One region of the Paenibacillus ilasis genome, then DNA from elsewhere that is predicted to be linked to it. Evidence: riboswitches for the same ligand, from Rfam matches in the RefSeq annotation. Region 1 holds a riboswitch; the other holds the start of a gene.

Region 1 (6,342 bases):
GAGCAGGTACATCACCGGTAATATCAATAGGGAATACAACTGCCAATCCTTCCGGACGAGGACAGCAACGGTTTTAAGTCTGGGTGGTTTCTTGGCCGCTTTCACGGCTGGCAAGGAATGATTTGCAACTTTTGGCTCCATCAACGTTATTCACTCCAATCCGTACGACCTCTTCTCACACCTCTTCATTCTTGGAATACGGCCGTGTTTCATGATCTACTTTCATTCAATAAACCCAGGAAATCGCTTTCATTTATTGTGGCTATAGGCAGGCTGTAACCGTTACGGCAGGGTAATGTCCCGCCTTCTATTAATCCCTCCTCCAATATTAAGCGCTTACAATGTTCGTTTAAAAAATAGACTCCCGTATCTTGAACGTTAGACTAACAAAGTGATCCAGCTGCTTCTCTCACCTATGTAGAGAGTCATATTTCACCATACTAGTATAACTAGTATGGTAGTTGGTTTTATTTTAATGGACGTTTTCCACAATTTCAATACATTTTTCTCTCATTTATAAAATTCCCATCCCAAGCCTCAAAAAAAAGCCGAGAGGGCATTCAGGCTTTGGCCCACTGCTCTCACGGCTTTCGGATTCCTTTCCTACTGAGGTATTTCATCATGCATAAAGGGCAGAAGTCTTCGCTTCTGCCCCTTGAGGTTTCCCCCTGCCACCTCTATATTTACTTCAGCTCTGTCACGTTGCCGTCAATGCTGATGCTTTTGATGTCCATATCTCCCAGAAAAACGAGGTTATTCTTGCTGTCCAAATTATACAGCCACTGAAACCCGCTCTTTGTCGTACTGGTCGAACTAACACGAAGCATCATTTCGGATCCGTCCGCAGCGATCACCTTAACCTCCGGCGTATATTCCGGTAGTTTATCCAGCTCACCGTCGGTACGCTTGCCTTCGATAGCCACACCGATGGAAGAAACACTAATGGTGCTGAGAGATAGTGCCTCCTCATTCTCATCGATCGCCAGATTCAGGCTTTGCTCTCTTTGCTTGCCAGGAGAAATGGTGAATTGAACATCCCATGGCCCTTCAACAGCTTGGGTGTCGTCCGCCGCTGTGATTTGATCGGCTGTGATCCGTGCTTTTAGCCCGTCGAGATCATTCGCCGCATCCATCTCAAATACGCCGACAAGCTTTTTGTTATCGTCAAGAAGCTGCTGTCCCACCATATAACTCACATCATGTTCCATTTTCAACTCAAGTCCGGGTATCGAAACACCCGCGGGGAATGGCGTACCATCCTCTTTCGTAAAGCTGACCACCAAATAACCGCTGTTGCCGACATAAACTCCTTCTTCAACATTCATGGTCACCCCGGATACAGTATCCGTTCCTTGTATAGGGGATCGTTCATCTTCCGCGATGGACGCGGATTGACCGAAGAACTGCTTCAAGCTATCCATATATTGGCTCGCAAAAGCCGTCGTGCTAAGTATCATGATCATCGCGGCAGCGATAACAATACTGGCTTTATATTTTTTCACTTTCCTGTTTTTGTACACCATAGGTTCCTCCTCTTGAATCTTGCTCATCGCATTGCTCTTGATTCGTTCCATATCGATCCTCTGCGTCAACTCGCGTTCCTCTTCCTCCGTAAGGAGGAGATCCTCCAGCTCCTGATTGTCGATATTGGCCATAATATCTACAATTCGCCGCTTCACTTGCATCCATCCCCTTTCGCTATCGATTTGAAGCTTCATTCCTATAGACACGGTCCATATAGAAAATCCTACGGGTTCTCGGTTTCATAATGAATGCGCAGTCTGTCCCTTGCCCGGCGGATTCGGGCGGTGACGGCTTTCTCCTGCATATTCAGCCTGCTTGCAATATCGCGGACTTTCTCCAAATAGAAGTACCTGCGGATGAAGATTTCACGATCCGGTTCGCCCATCCCCTGCACCATGCCGCTTATCGTTTCCTTCTCCTGACGGAGAATAGCCAATGCCTCCGCAGAGGGACAAAATACGGAATCATCCTCCAATTCGGATTCAATGACCCGCTGTCTTTTGCGCAAGGCATTCAAGGTATGATTACGCGCGGATATGGCCAGATAAGGCTTAAGACTATCTCCGCGCAGGATGATTTTGTGCCCGTCTGTCCACAGCTTAACGAGGACATCACCGGCTATTTCCTCCACATCGTAGGAATTAAACCGCCCGCCTGCCACCTTAGCGACCACCGCGGCTATGTAGCGTGAATAGCGGTCAACCAATGCTTCAAAACATCGCGGATCTTTCCTCGCAAGCCCATCCAGCAATGTTCGATCCTCCATGGATCCTCCCCCCCCTTAATAACCGTCTCCTCTGGTTGAACCAAGCCATAGATCAGGCGCTACTATATAAGACACCTATAATTTCGAAAACCCTACACATCTTTCGAAAAAATGATCCTTTCGCCAGGCAGGCCCATTGGAATAACTTTGTAACGACAAAAAAAACCGATCCAATTCGGATCGGCTTATCTGCAAGCACTAATGAAATTACTGTAATTGTGGAGAAGCCTCGGATTGCTGTCTGGATATGATAAACAGCACGATCCAGATCAGCAGGAATCCCAGAAGCTGAGGACCTGTCACGATTTGCTGGAATACAATCCAGTTGATGAGCACGCCAACCATAGGAAAACTCAATTCCGCAAGTGTTGCCACAGAGGCTTTGGTCGTGGTTAATCCTTTATAATAAACCAGCAGGCTCAGGAGACCGGGCAGCAATGCCTGGCCGATCAGGTTCAGCGATACCAAGGCAAATGCCCCGGTATTCCAGGCTGGCATATTCCATGTTGCCCCCTCGCTCCATGTAATGACGGTCAGGAGCGGCAGTGCCAGCACGAAACGCAGTGAGGTTACCGTCTCGTATTTCAGTTTGCCTACCATCAGGCGCCCCATGACGGTTGAACCGCCCCACAGCGCTGCTGCGCCTAAGGACAAGAGGCTGCCAACTTGAATAAACTCGTTCCAATGGCCAATCGGCAAGGTTAAACCGAAGGTCAGTAAATACGTGCCCGCCAAAGCGATGATGAGCAGAATCCCGAAATGGCGCGGAAGCTTCTCTTTCAGAAGCAAGCTGGCCAGAATGATGGCAAACAGCGGCTGCAGCTTCTGAAGCAGCAGGACGGCATTCAGATTGCCGCTCGACAGCCCCATCGTAAACAATACGGTAGCCAATGCCGAGCCGCCCCAGGATATAAACAGCAGCGCGCCGACATGATTCCAGCCAAGGCCTTTTAGTTCCTCGCGGTTCTTCCACAATACAGGGATTGCGATCAGAGAAATGATGATATGTTCCAGCAAAACGATCTGAGCCGAAGTCAGATTTTTAAGCAGAATGACCCGGAATAACGGGTCTACGCCCCACAGGGCGGCTCCCAATACGACGAGCCAAAACCCTCCTTTAAAACGTCGACTTGCCTGTGCGTCGGAACCAAAGGGTTTCACCTTGACTCCAGTATTCATATTACTCATCTTGCCCTCTCCTGTCTTGAATACGGAGGTCTTACTAGCAGAAAGCCCCCATCATCGACATATGTCGACGTTACGGGGGCTGATCAAATAAGCCTGCGCCCGAATGGAAAATTTCGCATCCACGGCAAACTCATCTTTGATCTTCTCCCATCCGGACTTTACCGTCGGCCTTGGATTTGCACCAAGTCAGTCGCTGCATACTTGTTCGTGCCAGCATGCAGCGAGTCGCGGGCTGAGTTTCGTTCACGCCGGAACGAACCATCACCGCCGGTTAGGAATTTCACCTTACCCCGAAGATCCATATTCATGTTTTATTTTTGTCATGCAATATTCTGATTGACCGATAATTCCTATAAGCTTAGTTGATGTATTGAAATTATAGCATGAATCCTTTCATGTAAATACATCTATTTTCAAAATAATTGAAATTAGACTGGAATACAATGAAAAATCTCACGTTCAACCAAGACTTACTGAGAATTATACAGCAAGTATCAATTTGTTACCAGTATGTTTTTCTGCCATTTTCATTTTAGGTTATATCAAATACCTTGTAGTTAGAACGGGTACCGACCACCCCAGCTTGAAGGCAGAGCAGATCAAGGGCGTCCTTGGTGTTAAGGCCCATTCCTCCGCCTGCCCGAGGCAACGACAACGATAGGTTTGATGAACTGGCGGCGGATTCACTCTCGTACTGCTTCGTCTCGCTTAATAACATTTTGCTTCCATCCGGCCGAACCATATACTGACGCAAATAACCGCCTTCCCTTACGGTTATCAGCTTTCCCTTGCCCTCTTCTTCCTTCGTGCTCTTCTGGAGCAGCTGTTCAAATCCTCCTTGGGCTGATTCAGCGTTCAACCGTTTTACAGGACTCCAGTATGTATATGCAGACTCAATGCGCATGAACTCACATCCTTCTCAATCGTTATTCTATCACTTACAGATATTATCGGGTACCAGAGCACTTCGCTTTAATCGCTCGCCATTTACATTGGTATAAAAAACGCCCTTAAGGTTTTAGCAACCTTAAGGACGGTCTTTTACTTCTAATGGATTCCTGTTTCGCTTAGTTCATAAACTTCAATGCAGCCAAAGTACGTTTCAGAACAAGTGCCGCTTGGGCGCGGGTAACCGAATCGAGTGCTCCGAAATGACCATGATCATCGCCCTGCACGATGCCTTGCTCCGTAAGACTGGCTACATGGGGAGCCGCCCAGGCAGGGATGGATGACTGATCCTTGAATCCGGTAGCGGCATTTGCACCCTGATTCGGCAGGTCTGTCGGACTTACCGCATCCATAGCACGGGTGATCATCACAGCCATTTCTGCCCGCGTCATGCCAGCATTTGGCGAGAAGTCACCGCCGGTGCCACCCTCGACCAAGCCGTAACGCGACGCTGCGCCGATCTCGCCGGCGTACGCGGCGTCATCCTGGACATCCTTGAATGATCCGCTCTCGATGATTGGACTAAGTCCCATTGCGCGGACCAGCATAGCCGTAAACTCGGCGCGTGTGATCACCTTGCCCGGTGCATACGAGTTAGCGTTGACTCCGTTCACGAGCAGCTTGGAGGAAATGGATTCAATTTCCGCTTTCGCCCAGTGGCCGTTCAGATCCGTAAAGGTTTTCTTGTACTGCAGGAGTGCATAAATGGCGTTTCCGGCATGCTTCACTTCGATGGCCGGTTTACCGTTCCATGTCGTCGCGGCAGCCGGTACAAATCGGAAGGTTCCCGCTTCTGCGTCATAGATTACAGCAGTGACCAAATTCGGAGCTTTCCCTGCCGGCAGCGGCAGGATACGGCTGATGACACGCTTCCCGAAATCCTTCAGTTCTTGCTCTGCGCCTGGTGCTCCAACCGCTACGCCAAACTGAAGCGCTCCATTCGCTGCCATCGAGGCACCCATGGAAGCTGCCTTGCTTGTCATAGCATCCACCACCCTGCTGCCAACCGGGGTCATGGATATTTTCACTTGGATGCTGCCGGAGCCCTGCGCCGGCTCCAAAGCCTCATCCAAATGTAGAGCCGTTATCGGAAGACGGAAGGAACCAAGTGCAGTCTCCAGCACCAGGGTCGCATTCGAATTCCGCTCCATGGCCTGCTTCAGACCTGCTGCCGAAAGGGATAGCTCCGCGGCACGGTTCAACTCCGGAGCCCGAATAATCAGTTCCTGCTGCCCGTTCGCAGACAATCCGGCAACTGCCTTCTGCCATGCCTCTTCCTTCACCGTAATGTGGTCCACAGCTCCGCTTGCAGCGCCTATCATCAGATCCTTGCCTGTCATTACGATTGGCAATGATGTGTCTCCGCCCGAGGAAGGAGTGTTAGGCTGAGATACCGGCGGTGTTACAGAACCGCCTCCCGAACCACCTGATCCTGAACCTGATCCCGGTGAGGAGCCGTCGCCAGGATTCGCCGGTTTCTTCTGCTCCGTAATTCTTCCCTCCACCTTCGGCGAAACCTTTCCGCCCAGCTTGGTCACATATTCCATGAAGATTTCATAATCCGGATAACCCAGATCCTCGTTATATTTCCCTTCGGCAATCGCTTCGGCAAAGGATTTATATCCGTCCCCGCCCTTGGCCACAAAGCTGTTTGTTGCCATCCGGTACGATTCGGTCAATACCAAAGGTTTGTAGCTTCCATCCTTCATAATCTGTACATCGAACACTTTATCACCTGCCGGAGCGTTTGGATCCCATTTAAATTTCATCCCGGCGATTTGCGGGAATTTTCCTGGCAGATCCGCCAATTTGGCACCGCTAATTCCGTTGTCCAGTCCGTCTTTCAGCTGCTGTCCTGTGACGTCCATGACAAACAGCGTATTTCCAAAAGGCATCACCGTACGCAGCTCGCCCAT
Region 2 (6,342 bases), on a different contig from region 1:
TATATAAGGTCTTGCAGTGATCATAGTAATTGCTGTGCATTTCAGTCGCTGCCGAATCAAACCGTTCTTCCGATCGCTGTTACTCCTGATTTCATGATCTATTTTCTGGAGGAAAGAAATCAGGAGTTAAAGGCGACCGCTACCGCTTCTCCAGCAGCATTCCGTCCTCTTTGCTGGGTCATTCCATGAGGCAAACCTCACCACATGATTGACCTTTTATTATTGGGTGATTAGTTGGTGCTCTCGTTTTGCTCGATATCGCTGAATTTCAGCATATGACCGAGCTTGGCTTGCTTGGTATGCAGGTAGCCCGTGTTATCCTCGTTCTCCGGCATCTGGATCGGAACGCGCTCGACAACCTCCAGGCCATAACCTTCGAGGCCTTTGATTTTGCGCGGATTGTTTGTCAGCAATCGGATCTTTCTGATCCCCAGATCCTTCAAGATCTGGGCTCCAATGCCGTAATCACGCAGATCCGCCGCAAAACCGAGCTTTAGATTGGCGTCCACGGTGTCGAGTCCCTCTTCCTGGAGCTTGTAGGCTTTCAGTTTGTTGATTAAGCCGATGCCCCGCCCCTCCTGGCGCATGTAAAGAAGAACGCCTCTACCCGCTTCATCGATTTGGCGGAGTGCCGCCTCGAATTGGGGACCGCAATCGCAGCGATGGGAGTGAAACACGTCTCCTGTCAGGCACTCGGAATGCACGCGCACGAGCACAGGCTCATTTCCATCGATCTCCCCTTTTACCAGGGCTACATGCTCTTTATTGTCCACGTCGTTGGTGTAGGCAACGGCCTGAAACACGCCAAAGTCGGTCGGCATCCGCACAGCCACCTCTCGCTGGACAAGCTTTTCTTTGTCATTGCGGTAATGAATCAGATCCTTGATGCTAATCAGCTTCAGATCATGCTTCTTCGCAATCTCCACGAGATCCGGCAGCCTGGCCATTGTGCCGTCTTCCTTGATCACTTCACAGATGACGCCGGCCGGATAGGAGCCGCTCAATCTAGCAAGATCGACAGCCGCTTCCGTATGTCCTGCCCGGCGCAGGACGCCTCCATCTTTTGCGATCAGCGGGAACATATGACCGGGTCTTCGGAAATCTGAGCCAGATGCACTCGAATCCAGTATACCTTTGACGGTTATGGACCGTTCATAGGCAGATATGCCTGTTGTGGTGTCCTTATGATCAATGGAAACCGTAAAGGCCGTTCCATGATAATCCGTATTTTGGGCAACCATCGGTTTGAGGTCGAGCTCCTGAGCTCTGGTCTGCGTCATGGGCAAACATACCAAACCTCGGCCTTCCGTGATCATAAAATTAATGACCTCCGGGGTTGCCTTGTCTGCTAATGCGATAAAATCGCCCTCATTCTCACGGTCTTCATCATCTACGACAATGACGACCTTGCCTTCCTTCAAATCGGTTAACGCCTCTTCGATTGTATGAAATGAAAAGCGCTCATCCATCGCTACTCCTCCTTCTTCTCATGGAGACCATATAAAGCACCTGGTTTAGGCAAATCCATGCTCCGCAAGATAATCCCTGCTGATTCCCGGTTTTGTCCCGCCTTGATTCCCTGCTCCTTGTGAGCCGTAATGCAGCAGGTGATCTACATATTTCCCTAAAATGTCGCATTCGATATTAATCGTATCGCCTGCTTTTTTATAAGCCAGCACCGTCTCCGCCAGCGTGTGGGGGATGATGGATACCGTAAAGGAGGAATCTGTTGTTTTGACAACGGTCAAGCTGATTCCATCCAGTGTGACGGAGCCTTTCGGAATGATATATTTGAATACGTCCCCATTCGCAGGTGCGATCTCGTATACCACGGCATTCTGATCTGCCTGTACGCTCCGTATGACGCCGACGCCATCCACATGCCCCTGAACGATATGGCCTCCAAATCTACCTCCGGCCGCCATCGCCCGTTCCAGATTTACCTTTCCGCCTGGCTGCAGCTCCTTAAGATTGGTATTTCTATAGGTTTCCGGCATCACGTCTACCGTAAATATACCTTTGTCAATGGATGTAGCTGTCAAACAGACGCCGTTAACGGATACGCTGTCCCCCAGCTTTAAATCATCCATGATCCGGCTAGCGGAAATACTGAGCAGCATGGCTTCGCCTTTCCGTCCGATACGCCTCATCTCGCCGATCTCCTCAACCAATCCAGTAAACACAGGCTTCCCTCCTTTCTTTCGCCTTATTTCCAGACCGGAATCCCGGTGACGTAAATATTGTCGCCCAGTCTTTCCGTCTCAAGTCCTGTCAGCATAATCGCTTGACCCATCTGTTCGTATCCGCTGAACATGTAATTTCCAGGCGCATCATACCCTCCGATAATCTTAGGGGCGATAAACTGGATGAGCCGATCCACCAGCTTCTGTTCCAGCATCGAGCCATTCAGCGTGCCGCCACCTTCCAGCAAAATGGAGGCAATCCCCATCTGTCCCAGCTTCGCCATCGCAGCCTTCAGATCCACACGCGGTCCTGGCCCGCAGGGGATAACCTGGGCTCCCAGCTCTTCCAGCCCGGTCCGCTTCGTCTCATCCGCCTGCTCCGTCGTCAAGATCCACGTCGGCGCCAATCCGTCTGTCACGACATGGCTGTCGAGCGGGATTCGCAAGCTGGAGTCCACAATGATCCTAACCGGATCCAGCCCGTCCACGCCAAGTCTCGTCGTCAGACTCGGATTATCGGCGATAACTGTAGACACGCCTACCATGATGCCTTGATGGCGATGACGCAGCGTATGCACAAGTGCTCTTGATTCTTCATTGGATATCCACTTGCTATCGCCGGTTTTCGAAGCGATTTTGCCGTCCAGCGTGCTGGCTGTTTTTAACGTTACGAAGGGCTGACCTGTCGTAATGAACTTAATGAAGGTTTCGTTCAAGCGAAGAGCACGCTCCTTAAGGACACCGGTCTCAACCCGGATTCCCGCTGCACGCAGCATTTGAATCCCTTTGCCCGCAACCAGAGGATTGGGGTCCTCGCAAGCAACAACCACTCGCTGAACACCCTCGGCAATCAGCCTCTCGCTGCAAGGCGGCGTTGTACCGTAGTGACTGCAGGGTTCCAGTGTCACGTACACCGTACTGCCCGCCGCTTTGCTGCCAGCCATATTCAGGGCATGAACCTCAGCATGCGGTGTTCCACGCTCCAAATGCGTTCCTACCCCTGCAAGCGCGCCATCCTTAACTATCACACAGCCGACAACCGGATTAATCCCGGTTTGACCCTGAGCACGTTCAGCAAGGTCCAGCGCAAGTGACATATAGAATTCATCGTTGACGATATCCATGCTAAACATGCTCCTTTCCCAACGTTCACATAAAAAAGCCCTGCCAAAGATTCGGGGGAATCCTTAACAGAGCTTGATGGAAGTTAATAATCGACACGCTAAATAACCGTCATGAATGCAGGTTTTGCTTATAACAAACAACTCAAATCCGTTACCGGCGACATCAAATCATCGCAAGTACAGGCTTGAACCGCATGTGAAAACCTGCACATAACGCATATCACGTTGTGCGCATAGACACAAATAGCACATGTTGCTTATGTGTCTTTCACTCCTTCTCCCATCCAGACTATACTGTCGGTCCCGGAATTTCACCAGGTCCACCGCATACGGTGTGCAACAGCACACGCATATCCGGGTCACGGACTAAGACGCAGCCATCTGCTTTCTAAAGCTCAATCACTGCGTTCATCACCGCCGGTAGGGAATTTCACCCTGCCCCGAAGGATTAAACATATGAAATTGTTTGATCTTATGAAGAATCTTATCACCACCTTTTGAAAATTGCAAGAAAAAACAACTAACTTTTTTAAAGTTTATAACTTAATACCAATATGTGTATTGGAAGTAGAAGGAGAATTCTCCTCCAAGGGAGAACAGTTTAAGTTGGGCAAACACGGGAGCAAGATAAAGTTAAAAAAGGAGCGCGTAACGATGAAAACTTCGCTGGACATTGTCGTCCGTCCTACGGAAATCGACGTCAACGGACATGTAAATAACGCCAAATACCTGGAATATCTGGAGTGGGGCCGTGAGGAATGGTACGAAGCAGGAGACCTTCAATATGATATGTTGAAACGGCTCGGGATCCAGACCGTTACCGTCAATATCAATATCAATTACCGCAAGGAGTGCGGCCAAGGCGAAAGGCTAACCGTCGTGACCGAACCGAAATCTATCGGTCGTACGAGTTATGTGCTGATTCAGACGATTTACAACGAAGAGGGAGAGCTTTGCGCGGATGCTGCCGTTACCAGTGTGGCGATGGATGTACTTACTCGTAGGAGCAGGCCTGTTCCGGAAGAGCTCCGCCAATTATTCCCTGCCCCTGCGTAATCCCTCCCCGAATAATCAAACAGGCTCACCCTTAAGGGTGAGCCTGTCCTGAACAGAAGCTGATTGTTATGCTTCGTATACTTCTACTTTTTCCATTTTGTCGCGGCCTTTGAATGCATCCACGTACTCCATGCCCTCTACAACTTTACCGAACACCGTATGCTGTCCGTCCAAATGCGGCTGCGGCTCGTAGCAAACATAGAACTGGCTTCCGCCCGTGTTGCGGCCGGCATGCGCCATGGCCAAGCTTCCACGCTCATGCTTGTTAGGGTTGATCTCGCAGTTAATTGTATAGCCAGGACCGCCGGTTCCCGTTCCCTGTGGGCAACCGCCTTGCGCCACGAACCCAGGGATTACGCGGTGGAACACAAGACCGTTATAAAAACCGGAGTTTGCCAATTTCTCAAAATTAGCTACCGTGTTCGGTGCATCATTCTCAAACAGGTCAAGCACAACCTCTTTGCCGTTCTCCAATGTGATCTTCGCCTTTTTAGCCATATGTGTTATCTCCTTCCGTTATTAGAACGCTTCACTCGATTTTTTTACAATGCATTGTATAGTTTACTATGAATTGAGCCCCGAAGCAAAGCGATCTTGTCCCCCGTTCACACATTCCATATCAAGTCCTGGGCAAGCCAAAGAGCCCTGACCGCTGCCGGAGGCAGTGGCGGGCCCTCTTGGATATTAGAGGCGTAAAACATCCGTTTAGCTCGTTACAGTTTCTTTCGTTACACTTGCCGGCACGACATCATGGCTGACGATGTCCGCAAGGGACTCACGGCGTACGACCAGATTGCTCTGTCCGTCCTTCACGAATACGACCGCAGGTTTACGGATCCGGTTGTAGTTGCTAGCCATGGAATAGTTGTATGCGCCTGTGCAGGATACAGCCAGCAAATCGCCTGTTGCTACCTTCGGAAGCTCCAGGTCCCAGATCAGCATATCTCCGCTCTCACAGCACTTGCCGGCAATGGATACCGTTTCTTCCGGCTTCTCATTAGCCCGGTTTGCGAGCAACGCTTCATATTTCGACTCGTACAGCGCCGGACGCGGGTTATCCGTCATTCCGCCGTCTACGGCAACGTATTTACGTACTCCGGGAATATCCTTGCTTGTGCCTACCGTGTAAAGGGTGGTGCCTGCGTCACCAACAATGCTCCGGCCCGGTTCCACCCATATTTCAGGAAGTTCGGAACCAAGGCCCGCAAAGTGGGTCTTCACGGCATCCGTGATCGCTTTTACATACTGGGATACTTGAAGCGGCGTATCTCCATCCACGTAACGGATACCGAAACCACCGCCCAGGTTCACAACCTTGAATACAACCCCCAAGCCTTCTTTAACGGAAGCCGCGAATTCAGCTACGCGCTGAACGGCCATCTGAAAGCCTTCCACCTCAAAAATCTGGGAGCCGATATGGGAATGAATGCCCATCAGATGAATATTCGCTTGAGCTTCGGCAAGCTTCACCGCTTCATAAGCTGAGCCGTTGCCGATATCGAAGCCAAATTTCGAATCCGTTTGGCCTGTTGAGATATACTCATGCGTATGAGCCTCAACACCCGGTGTCACGCGAAGCAAAATGTTGACCTTCCGGTTCTTCTCGGCAGCAATCGCTTGCAGCATATGAAGTTCAACTACGTTATCGACAACAAAACAGCCGATTTCCGCATCCAGCGCCATCTCAATCTCTTCCGGCGTTTTATTATTTCCGTGGAAATGAATCCGTTCTGCCGGGAATCCGGCCTCAAGTGCGGTGTACAGCTCTCCGTCGGAAACGACGTCAAGCGACATCCCTTCCTGGTCAGCCAATTGGCACATGGCCATCACGCAAAACGCTTTACTTGCATACGCGACTTGGAACTTCAAGCCTGATGCCTTGAAGGCCTCGATGTATTCCCGGCAGCGATTACGAACCGACTGCTCGTCTACAATATATAGAGGTGTTCCATATTGAGCTTTCAAATCGGATGTGTCAC

What was found. Region 1 has a riboswitch for FMN ahead of ACETK5_RS25365 (DMT family transporter). Riboswitches for the same ligand answer to the same signal wherever they lie in the genome.
Region 2: it holds a riboswitch for FMN, as region 1 does, so the genes downstream of both, ribD (bifunctional diaminohydroxyphosphoribosylaminopyrimidine deaminase/5-amino-6-(5-phosphoribosylamino)uracil reductase RibD) here and ACETK5_RS25365 (DMT family transporter) in region 1, are expected to answer to the same signal.

The regions. Positions count from the first base shown of each region.
Region 1 is NZ_JBHDJG010000003.1:240,146-246,487, forward strand. Features, by position in the region: gene ACETK5_RS25350 (ABC transporter permease) at 1-141, opposite strand, end outside; gene ACETK5_RS25355 (hypothetical protein) at 684-1,718, opposite strand; gene ACETK5_RS25360 (sigma-70 family RNA polymerase sigma factor) at 1,748-2,290, opposite strand; gene ACETK5_RS25365 (DMT family transporter) at 2,498-3,478, opposite strand; FMN riboswitch at 3,614-3,780, opposite strand; gene ACETK5_RS25370 (hypothetical protein) at 4,011-4,382, opposite strand; gene ACETK5_RS25375 (choice-of-anchor I family protein) at 4,546-6,342, opposite strand, start outside.
Region 2 is NZ_JBHDJG010000001.1:3,785,644-3,791,985, forward strand. Features, by position in the region: gene ACETK5_RS17090 (bifunctional 3,4-dihydroxy-2-butanone-4-phosphate synthase/GTP cyclohydrolase II) at 231-1,469, opposite strand; gene ribE (riboflavin synthase) at 1,515-2,183, opposite strand; gene ribD (bifunctional diaminohydroxyphosphoribosylaminopyrimidine deaminase/5-amino-6-(5-phosphoribosylamino)uracil reductase RibD) at 2,207-3,307, opposite strand; FMN riboswitch at 3,576-3,759, opposite strand; gene ACETK5_RS17105 (acyl-CoA thioesterase) at 3,962-4,363, shown strand; gene ACETK5_RS17110 (peptidylprolyl isomerase) at 4,430-4,861, opposite strand; gene lysA (diaminopimelate decarboxylase) at 5,069-6,342, opposite strand, start outside.